One region of the Bradyrhizobium sp. USDA 10063 genome, then DNA from elsewhere that is predicted to be linked to it. Evidence: riboswitches for the same ligand, from Rfam matches in the RefSeq annotation. Region 1 holds a riboswitch; the other holds the start of a gene.
What was found. Region 1 has a riboswitch for cobalamin ahead of ACVJGD_RS38575 (energy-coupling factor ABC transporter permease). Riboswitches for the same ligand answer to the same signal wherever they lie in the genome.
Positions count from the first base shown of each region.

Region 1 (4,960 bases):
ATGCGAGGGCAACAGAAACGGCTGGCATGACGGATTGAGGCGCATGGCCGCGAATGCCGCAACCGACACGATAAAGCCGTCAATCAGGACCGGAATGCGACGCTGTGCGGCCGCAATGATCGCGCCGCAGCGGTCGCGATCTCGAGACCCCGACCGCGCACAGGATTTGCTCAGGAGTCGTACCGGGAGTGGTAAAACCATGATGGGCGAGCGCTGCGTCGATCACGCGTGCCTTGCGCGCGCGGCCGGCAGCATCAACACCCGTTCCGCTGCCGGCGGATCTCCTCTGCGCTCACGCCGAGCGGGCTGGCTGCGATCGCGGCTGACGTCGTGATATTGCCGATGCCCATCTCACCGAGGATCAGGAGATCGGACCTTCCGGCCTCCGCGCGCAACACCGCCCGCTGTCCACATTCAAAGGCAAAGGTCAGTTCCTTTGGCTCGAGCGCAGCCTCCGCGCTGAAATCGCTGCTACCGAACCGCGGCTTGTCGGTAAGAATGCCAGGCACCGGCGATTGCGTCAGCGTGCCGCCGTCGATGACCTCGAGACTTGAGCCTAAAGCGGATTCCTGTCATTTAGAAGCATAGCCTGCGTGAGCGAAATAGTTGGTGCATTCGCGTGGGCTTAGTTGTGGGATGAACGAACGGATCGCGCGCGTGAGATGCGGAACTGTTCGTGCCGCGACCTTACGCAAGTATGCCTTAAATTTGCTGTAGGGCAGCTCGATCGGATTAAGATCAGGCGAGTATTTCGGGAGATACCGCACGCTCGCCTTTGCCTTCTCAATCGCGTGCCTAACGGCAGGCGCCATGTGAACTCGGCAGTTGTCCATCACGACGATGTCGTTGCGCCGAAGGGTTGGAACCAAGCACTGCTCAACATAGGCGAGGAACATTTCTCCGGTCATAGCTCCCTCGATCACCATCGGGGCAGTCATTTTATTGTGGCGCAAGGCCGCCACGAAAGTGATGGTCTCCCATGACCCCAGCGGAACGGCGCCGATCACCCTGACACCCCTTGGCGCACGCCCCCGGAGCCGCGCCAGATTTGTGCTGACCGCAGTCTCGTCGATAAAAACGAGCCGGGCGGGATCAAGAAAACCTTGCTCTCGTATCCAACGTCGGCGAGCTCGCGCAACGTCCTCTCGCTGCCGTTCAGTAGCCTGCAGGCTTTTTTTTAAAGGTGATGTTGTGACGGTCGAGAAAGCGCCAGAGCGCGCTGCGGCTGGTTCGAATTCTCCGCTTGCGCAGCTCTGCAAGCGTCTCCACCAGGGTCAGGTCTGGATGCTCAGCAACCACAGCCAAAATCTCGGTTGCGAACTCTTCGAGCGGCGAAACGCTTCCGCCGCGCGGCTTCGCAGCGGCGCTGTTATCGTCCCGCCAGCGCTGCACCCACTTGACCGCCGATGCTACACTCACCTCGAAGCGTTCGGCCGCCTCGCGCCGCGACGCGCCCGCAGCCACGGCCTCGATAACGCGTTCCCGCAGGTCACAAGAATAGGCCTTCGGCACCGCCCGCCCCCGCCGGCAAGGAGAATCAATGCACACAGTCTCCATCATCGCTAACCGTTTGGGAATCCCCCAGATTCAAATCGGGCGAAAACCGCTATAGTTCGCGCGCCAGCACCGATATCGCGGCTCCGCCCGAGGCGAAATTCGACATCATGGCGATCGTCACCTCCTGAGGATACGCGCCCCCCTGAGCAACAATGCCGTGATCGCTAGCGAATATGGTGATCGGCACGCGGGCTGCACGAGGTTGCCTCAACTGTTGCAGACCGGCAAGCTCAATCGCGATTTGCTCGAGCCGGCCAAGTGCCCCCGGTCGGCTTGGTAAGTTGAGCCCGACGCGCGAGTGCGGCGGCGCAATGGACGGCCACGTCAGGATCTGCGTTTCAGGATACAGCTGTCCATGATCCAGCCATGTCGCTCGCGCGCCTGTTGCCGTGCGGCGACGATGCGAGGCCCCACGTCGGAAAGCTCACCCGACATGGTGATCTGATTGGTCATCCCGAGATAGGCACCCCACCAGATGTGGATTCCTTTGGGCTTCAAGGACTGGAACGCCGCGCCGCCATCCAGTAACACGACAACAGTGTCGGCGCTATCAGGCCAGCCGCCCTCACGCAACCGCCGCCCGGTGGTAACTAAGAAGGGTTCGCCGACATCGTTCAGCGGCAGCGCATGCGCCGCGCACAGCGCCTGGATAGATGTGATGCCCGGAACCACGTCGATGGTCGGCAACGGATTGAGCCTGCGCGCGATCCGCAAGGACGAGTCATAGAGCGAAGGATCCCCCCAGATCAGCAGCGCAACGCGCCCCGTGTTTCCAAGGTGGCTCGCTATTTCTCGCGACCAGGTTGCAGCGACGGCGTCGTGCCATTCGTCCACGGCTTTCCGGTAATCTGCCACGCAGGCGTCCCGCACGGGCAGGTCGAATTCCGCGATGCGCGTCCGATCGTTGGTGAGTACCTCTGCGCAAATCGTCCGCCGCAACTCGGCGAGGTCGGACTTAACAGCTCCCTTGCGAGGGATCAGGATGAGATCGACTGCATTGAGGGCACGGATCGCGGCGAGCGTGAGCTGTTCGGGATCGCCGCAACCGATACCTATCAGGGAGAGCGTCAGCATCACTGATACGAAGGCCGCCGTCGGGTCCGCCTTTCTAGGTCGTCAGCGGGCGTTGTGGAGACGCTGGGTGACGAAGCCCTCGACTGTGACGCCTCGCAGCGACTTTGCCAGAGCAAGCGCGGCCAGATCGGCTAATGGCTCGATCACGATGACAAACGTGTAGGAAGCGGCAAAAGTCGCGATGTCGGCGAGGTTGGACGCGCCAAAGCCCGCACCATAGAGCGCCCAGAACGCGACCCATGCCACAATGCCGGACTGATACGCCGTCGAGAGCGCCAGCGCCTGGCTATATTGTAGGTCAACATAGGCCGTATTTCGAGGAATGATCCGCTGAGCGAGCGCGTGGACCGCAAACAATGGCACCAGCAGCGTGGTGAGGTTCATGCCGTATTGCGGCAGGTCGGTCGGCACGAAGAACAGGCCCTGCAGCAGAAGACCGAGCGCGAGCCCGAGTGCAGCCGGTGCCGTACCGAACAAGAGGAACAAGGTCGAGCCGAGGATGAAATGCACCTCCGAGACACCGACCCGAAAATGCGGGAACAGCTCGAAGAACGAAAATACCAGCGCCGTCGTTGCAATCGTGCGCACGACAAAAGAAGCGACACCCTGCTCGCGCACGGTATCGACCGCGAGCTTCAGGGTACAGCTGGCCGCGGCGGCGCCCGTAGCGTAGCTCAGCACGAGCTTGGCTCCCGTCACAATCCCCGGTTCAATGTGCATGGTCCACGTCCTTCCTGCCGTCACACGCGACGGCCATGGCGTCAAAACTTGCAGGGCCGGTCTCCTGGCTCTCGGTTCGACAGGGAGTGCGGTCTTCCCCGGCATGATTGCCCAATAGCGGATCGGATCCCTGCACCGCTTTAAGTCGCGGGACCGGCCGGGGCTTCGGGCACCGCAACTCGGCCCCTATGCCATTCCCGATTATGCTCCGGCGCGTTGCGCCGCGTTGAGTACCATGCCTTCCCTGTGTGCCCCTTTCGCGGAGCAGGCGTCAAGGGGCGAAGTCGGATCCACGACGGCATCATCACGGTGACCCCCTCGAGCGGATGAGAGAGGCATTCATGCTTCGGCCCAGTAACGGATCAGGTTGGGATAGATGCCGGTCAATTCGACCCGTTTCAGGATCGTCTCGCCCAAGCCGCTGAACCAACGCCTGGATGGCGGTGTCGAGATCGAAGATCAGGCTGCGGCCCCCCGCATCCCGTACCATGCTCTGCAACAAGAAAGACGCAACACGCGTGCCCCGTGTCACGTCCGTGACCGGATGCAGACTTGAAGCAGGATAAAGTACGAGATCGCCGGCCGGCAGCTTCAGTTCATGGGAGCCATAGAGGTCCTCGATGACGAGCTCGCCGCCGTCATAATCCTCCCGCTCCGAAAGGAACAGCGTAACCGACAGGTCGGTCCGGATCGGCACGCCCGTCAGCTGGCCTTCCCTCACCGGATTGTCGACATGCAGGCCGAAAAGTTGGCCATCGGCGGCCGCGTACCGAGACAAAGGAGACGAAACGGTCACCTCTCCTCCGCAATTAGGTGGAAGAACGTGCCTGTGGCGTGACCACGCCGCGAACCGGTTTCGGCAACCACGGCGCCGGTCGCATCGCGCACGACAGCGAGAGCTTTATCTGGTTGCGCGATGATCGTGGAATAGTGAAACTCGTGGCCTCGAAGACGTGCGCCGGGTTTGTGCCCCGGCATCGAAGCAGCGAGCTCCGCAAACCGGTAGCCCAGATGCATGCGACGCTCGGCAAAACTCGTCTCAAGACCGAGCAAACCAACCATCTCATGGCGAACGCCATCACCGTCGGTCAGGGCGTTGCCCATCACCATATAGCCCCCGCATTCGCCGTGCACGGGTCGCGTCTCGGCGAAGGCGCGCAGCCTTCCGCGAAACCGTATGTTGGCCGCTAGCCGGCCGGCATGTAACTCAGGATAGCCGCCAGGCAGCCAGCAGATGTCGGCACTATCATCAGGGCCCTCATCGGCAAGCGGCGAGAAGATCGTGATCTCGGCTCCGGCCGCGCGCCAAGCCTCCACCATGTGCGGATAGACGAACGAGAATGCAGCGTCGCGCGCCAGCGCGATGCGTTGGCCGGGCGGCGTGACGTTTAAGTCGTGTGCGGCGCTCGGCGCGGTCCAGGTGCATATTGCCGATTCCAGCACGCTATCCAGATCGACATGATCCGTGACGAAGCGCGCGGCTTCGGCAACCAGGCCGTCGACCTCGGCCTGCTCTTCCACCTGCACCAGGCCAAGGTGCCGCTTCGGCAAGGTGATTGCTGTATGGCGGGGCAACGCACCGAACACGGCAATGCCAGCGCCTGCCATG
Region 1 is NZ_JBSSGP010000002.1:7,779,190-7,784,149, reverse strand. It holds partial or broken gene ACVJGD_RS38595 (nicotinate-nucleotide--dimethylbenzimidazole phosphoribosyltransferase) at 1-560, opposite strand, end outside; one part of gene ACVJGD_RS38590 (IS630 family transposase) at 573-1,164, opposite strand; one part of gene ACVJGD_RS38590 (IS630 family transposase) at 1,163-1,557, opposite strand; partial or broken gene ACVJGD_RS38585 (nicotinate-nucleotide--dimethylbenzimidazole phosphoribosyltransferase) at 1,610-1,880, opposite strand; gene cobF (precorrin-6A synthase (deacetylating)) at 1,882-2,631, opposite strand; gene ACVJGD_RS38575 (energy-coupling factor ABC transporter permease) at 2,674-3,351, opposite strand; cobalamin riboswitch at 3,389-3,604, opposite strand; partial or broken gene ACVJGD_RS38570 (Fe2+-dependent dioxygenase) at 3,691-4,126, opposite strand; gene ACVJGD_RS38565 (cobyrinate a,c-diamide synthase) at 4,144-4,960, opposite strand, start outside.

Region 2 (4,960 bases), 4.3 Mb from region 1:
GAATGCACGGCGCGGGCATCGAACACCTCGAAGCGTCGCGCGAAACGTTGATTGATCGCCTCGCGCATTGCGCTATCCAGGAGTCTTTCCGCCTCCAACGCCACGCGCGGGTCTTGCCAGGCCACCAGACGGCCGGCGAAAGATGCGTAGTCTCCGACGGCCAGCCGGTCGAGCGCGGTACAGACTTCGTCTGATGTCACGCGCCGCCCGCCCCGAACGATTTACCAGCGCGCACGCAGGGTCCCCGTGATGTTGCGTCCCGGTCCATAGTAGCAGTTGAGCGCGTCGTCGCACGAACCGATATACCGCTCGTCCAAGAGGTTCTTGACGTTCAGCGCGATGTCCCACTTCTTGAATCTTGGCGACAATTCGCCCAGCTCATAGCGTGCGGTGAAGTCGTACAGCGTGAAGGAGAGCACCGCCAGGGTGTTGAGTGCATCGACCGCTTGATCGCCGACGAAGCGCACGCCGCCGCCGAGCGTCACGCCGGCCAAATCTCCGCCTGCAAAACGGTAGGTGGTCCATAGTGACGCCTGGTTCATCGGGATGCCGACGGGATGTTTGCCGAGCCCGCCGGCCGTGTTGGTCGCGATCACCTTGGTGTCGAGATAGGTGTAGGCCGCGCTGATGTTGAAGCCATACAGGCGGGTTGTCTTCAGCTCGATCTCGCCGCCTTGGCTTTGGACAGAACTGGTCTGAACCGCAAAGCCCCTGTGCGCCAGATCGGCCGTCAGCACGTTGTATTGGGTGATATCGAACACCGCGGCGGTCGCCAGAATATCATAGCCGGGAGGCATGTATTTGATGCCCACCTCCTTCTGGTCACCGGTGACCGGAATGAAGGCCCGACCAAAAAAGTCGGTACCTGCCGTCGGCGTGAAGGTCTGCGAGTAGCTTGCATAAGGCGCGACGCCGTTGTCGAAAGCATAGATCAGGCCGGCGTTGTACGTCAGGGCATGGTCGGGCTGCCGCGTCCAGGGCGGGTTGGAGAGCACCCCTGTTGCCAGGTTGAGCGAGCGGGTCTTCTGATCTTGCTGGAGTTGATCATAGCGCGCGCCAAGCAGGACCGACAGGCGGCCGATCTCGGTGCGATCCTGCACATAGGCGCCGGCCTGCCGCTGATCCTGATAACGGAATGTGGTGATCGGGATCGGGCTCGCGAACGGCTGTCCATAGATGGGATTATAGAGATTGAGCGGACTCGCTGCGCCAGTGCCTGTACCCTGGAAATTCGGGACCGCGGAATAGTCGGCGCCAAACAGCACATGATGGCGCAGCGGGCCCATATCGAAATCCGCCTTCAGGCGGTTGTCGATCTGGTACATGTCGATCTGGAAGGTTTGGTTGGCCGCGATCCGGTTCGTTGTCGTGGTGTTCGGGGTCGCGCTGCTCTGCACTTCGTTCAGATTGATATCGATGTTCTGGTAATAGAAATTCTGCTGGAACGAGAATACGTCGTTGAACTGATGCTTGAACTCGTAGCCAATGCGGGCCTGCTGCACCGATGTGTTGTGGTAGCTGGGCTCCCCGAGAAACAGGTTACGGGAGATGAACTGACCGGTCGGGCCGGGAACGATCGTGCCCGCGTAGGGCAGCGGCTGTAATACCGTGAGCTTGGGATCGTTCTGATAGGCCGCGAGTATTGTAAGGCTCGTATCCTCGTCGATTCGCCACGTGAAGGATGGCGCGATGAAGGCGCGCTCGTCTTTGGTGAAGTCGATTTGACCGTCGCCGATCCTGCCAAGGCCGACCACGCGATAGAGCAGCGAATGATCCGACGTGACCGGGCCGCCGACATCGAATGCGCCTTCCAGCGAATTGCGTATTCCCATCCGCAGCAGGACTTCGCCGAAGGCCTGATCGGTTGGACGCTTGCTGACGAGGTCCCAAAGACCGCCAGGGCTGCCCTGGCCGTACAAGGTCGCGGCGGGTCCCTTGAGAACATCGATGCGCTCGAGCCCGTACGGTTCCAGGCCGTAATTGTTGACGTTGAGCCGCAGCCCATCGAGGAATTGCAGGCCTTGGAAACCGCGGATCGAAACATAATCGCGGGTAAACTGGCCCTCCCGGAAATAGGTGCTCACGCCGGCCGTGTATTGCAGGGCGTCCCGCACGCTCTGCACGTCGCGGTCGGTCATCTCCTGCCGGGTCACCGTCGAGACCGAGCGCGGCCACTGCAGGATCGGCGTTCCGACCTTGGCGCCGGCCTCGGTGGTGCGGGCGACGTAGCCGTCAACGCCATCTCTGCCCTGATTCGTGCTGGAGGTATCGGAAGCCGGCGACACCGGGGCGGGGTTGGCATTGGAGCGGGACGTTCGCGACGCGCGATGCGCTGCGTTTCGTGACCTTGCCTGCTGTGCAGCACCCGGCGGCCGTGCGCTCGGCTGGCCGGGGTGCACCACCACCGGCGGCAGCGCAGGATCGGGTCCCGCTTGTTGCGCCTGAGCCGGTAGGCCCGCTGTCAGCACCATCATTGCGGCGCCGGCAACACCAGACTTGAACGCTAAACGACTTAATCCGGCGACAACACTAAACTGAATTCTCAATACGAACCCCCAACGAGCGAAATGAACGGCGATCGCGAGCCTGCGTGCAAAAGCACGCGGCATGCATCACCGCGCACGACGCCGGCAACGACCTACGGCAGCTTTCTGATTGGCAGAACCGAACGGGCCCCCACGGCAACGTGACACGTCACCGCGACAAATCCCCAGGGGATCAGGCGCTGTAAGCGCCCTTAACCTTGAGAATTTCGCTTCGGCTCACCCCGACCGACGCGTTTCGCCCGTGACCACGACAAACGGCAGGTCTCCTGGCTTGCGGATCATCGCCTCCTGATCGCCTTCCCGGATCCGAGATCCAGTGGCACATGACCAGAGACTCACCGCTTACAGTTGCGGGGGCAGCTGCGGCGTTGGGACAGAGCCCGCACCGCATTCCCTTTTGATCTCCCGAAGGAGAACCGTCGCGATCACAATAGGTTTTTTCAGAAACCGCTGTCAACAATACGCGAGTAAGCAGACGACATCATCTCCGCGCCGATCTTTCTGCGGTAAGTCTGTAGAGCGGTGTCGAAAAACCGAGCTGCTGCGGTGGACTATCAAATCGACCGGATGACGGCGGCAACGCCCAGCAGAAAACCGACCTCGAACACCTGCTCGATGGCCCCGAGCACGTCGCCGGTATAGCCGCCGATCAGCCGTCGCGACCACAGCGTGACGGCAACTGCCAGTGCGATGCCGCAAGCGATGCCGGCAAGAAGGGCGAACGGAGCATGTGTGCCGGAGGCCGCAGCGAGCGGTGTCAGCGCGAGCAGCACCACGATCGTCGCGAAGCCGATTTCGCCTGTCCGGAGCGTCGAGGGTGCATAAGCCACCTTCATCGAGGAGATGTTGCCGGCATATTTCATCCAGCCGAGGACCGGCAGCGCCACGGCGCGGCCGGCGGCTCCACTTGCAATCAGCGCCGCCGCGCCAGTCCAGGCCGGCATCTCAGTGAGCGCCGCCACGCGCAATGCGATCGCGAAAACGAGTGCGAGCGTGCCATAGGTTCCGATCCGGCTGTCCTTCATGATGGTGAGACGCTGTTCGACCGTCCAGCCGCCGCCAAAGCCGTCCGCGGTGTCGGCCAGGCCATCCTCGTGCAATCCGCAGGTGAGGAGGACGCTTGCCATCACCGCCATGAGCGCCGCGATCACCGGTCCCAGTATGAGGGATGTGAACAGAAGGGCGGCCGCCGAAACCAGACCGACGATCGCGCCGACCAGCGGGAAGAATGGCGAGGAGCGGGCCAGCCAATCGGAATCGGGCGCATCCTTCGAATCGCCGACCGGGATGATCGTCAGGAATCGGACCGCGTCGCGAAAACGATCCAGGCTCATCTAGATCTTTCCCTCCAGCACGTCGCTGAGGTCGGCGACGTCGGTCAGCAGGCGGGACGCTGCCCGCACCAGCGGGACCGCCAGCAACGCGCCGGTGCCCTCGCCAAGTCTCATGTCGAGAGCGAGCAACGGCCGCGCCTGAAGCGCCGTCAGCACGATATCGTGACCCTTCTCGGCCGACCGATGCGCAAAAACGCAATAGTCGCGCGTCGCCGGCGCCAGCCTGACGGCGACAAGGGCGGCCGCAGACGAAATGAAGCCGTCGATGACGACCGGACGGTGATGCGCCGCTGCGCCAAGCGCTGCACCCGTCATCATCGCGATCTCGAAGCCGCCGAATTCCCTGAGCACCTCGAACGGCGCCGTGGCGTCGCTGCGATTGGCTGCCTTGTGGATGGCGGCGCGCTTGCGCGCCATGCCTGATTCGTCCTGGCCGGCGCCGACTCCGATGCAGTCATCCAGGGAAGCGGGCGCCAGCCGATGCACCAGGAGTGCGGAAGACGCGGTGTTGCCTATTCCCATCTCGCCGAGTGCGATGATGTCGGCACCTGCCTCGATTTCACGGGAAGCTATGGCAAAGCCGGCCGCGAGCGCCTTGTGCGCTTCCTCGGTCGACATGGCAGCCTCCCGCGCGGAATTCGCGGTGCCGGCCCGGATCTTGACATCGAAGAGGTCGGGATGGGCAGGCAGATCGCTGGCAACGCCGGCGTCCACGACGCGGATGCTGACGTCTGACGCAGCCGCAAAGGCGTTGGCGCTGGCGCGACCTGCGAGGTAGGTCCTCACCATCGCGGCCGTCACGGCGGACGGATATTGCGAAACGCCTTCTTCCGTCAGCCCGTGATCGCCGGCGAATACGAGCAGGACGGCCTTTTGTAGCGCTGCGGCGGATGGATGGGCGATCATGCCGAGCTGCACCGCCAGGTCTTCGATTCGTCCCAGCGATCCCGGCGGCTTGGCTTTGCCGTCGATTCGCGCGCGCATTGTCTTAGCAAGCGTCTGATCGATTGGAGCGATCGCGGGGATCTGCAAGTCGGATGGGATTTGGAAGGTCATGGGCGCCTCGTGAGCGCGCCTTAA
Region 2 is NZ_JBSSGP010000002.1:3,523,973-3,528,932, reverse strand. It holds gene fhuF (siderophore-iron reductase FhuF) at 1-200, opposite strand, end outside; gene ACVJGD_RS18920 (TonB-dependent siderophore receptor) at 222-2,474, opposite strand; cobalamin riboswitch at 2,786-2,982, opposite strand; gene cobS (adenosylcobinamide-GDP ribazoletransferase) at 3,101-3,880, opposite strand; gene cobT (nicotinate-nucleotide--dimethylbenzimidazole phosphoribosyltransferase) at 3,881-4,936, opposite strand.
Region 2: linked by a shared signal. The riboswitch ahead of ACVJGD_RS18920 (TonB-dependent siderophore receptor) and the one ahead of ACVJGD_RS38575 (energy-coupling factor ABC transporter permease) in region 1 are both predicted to bind cobalamin.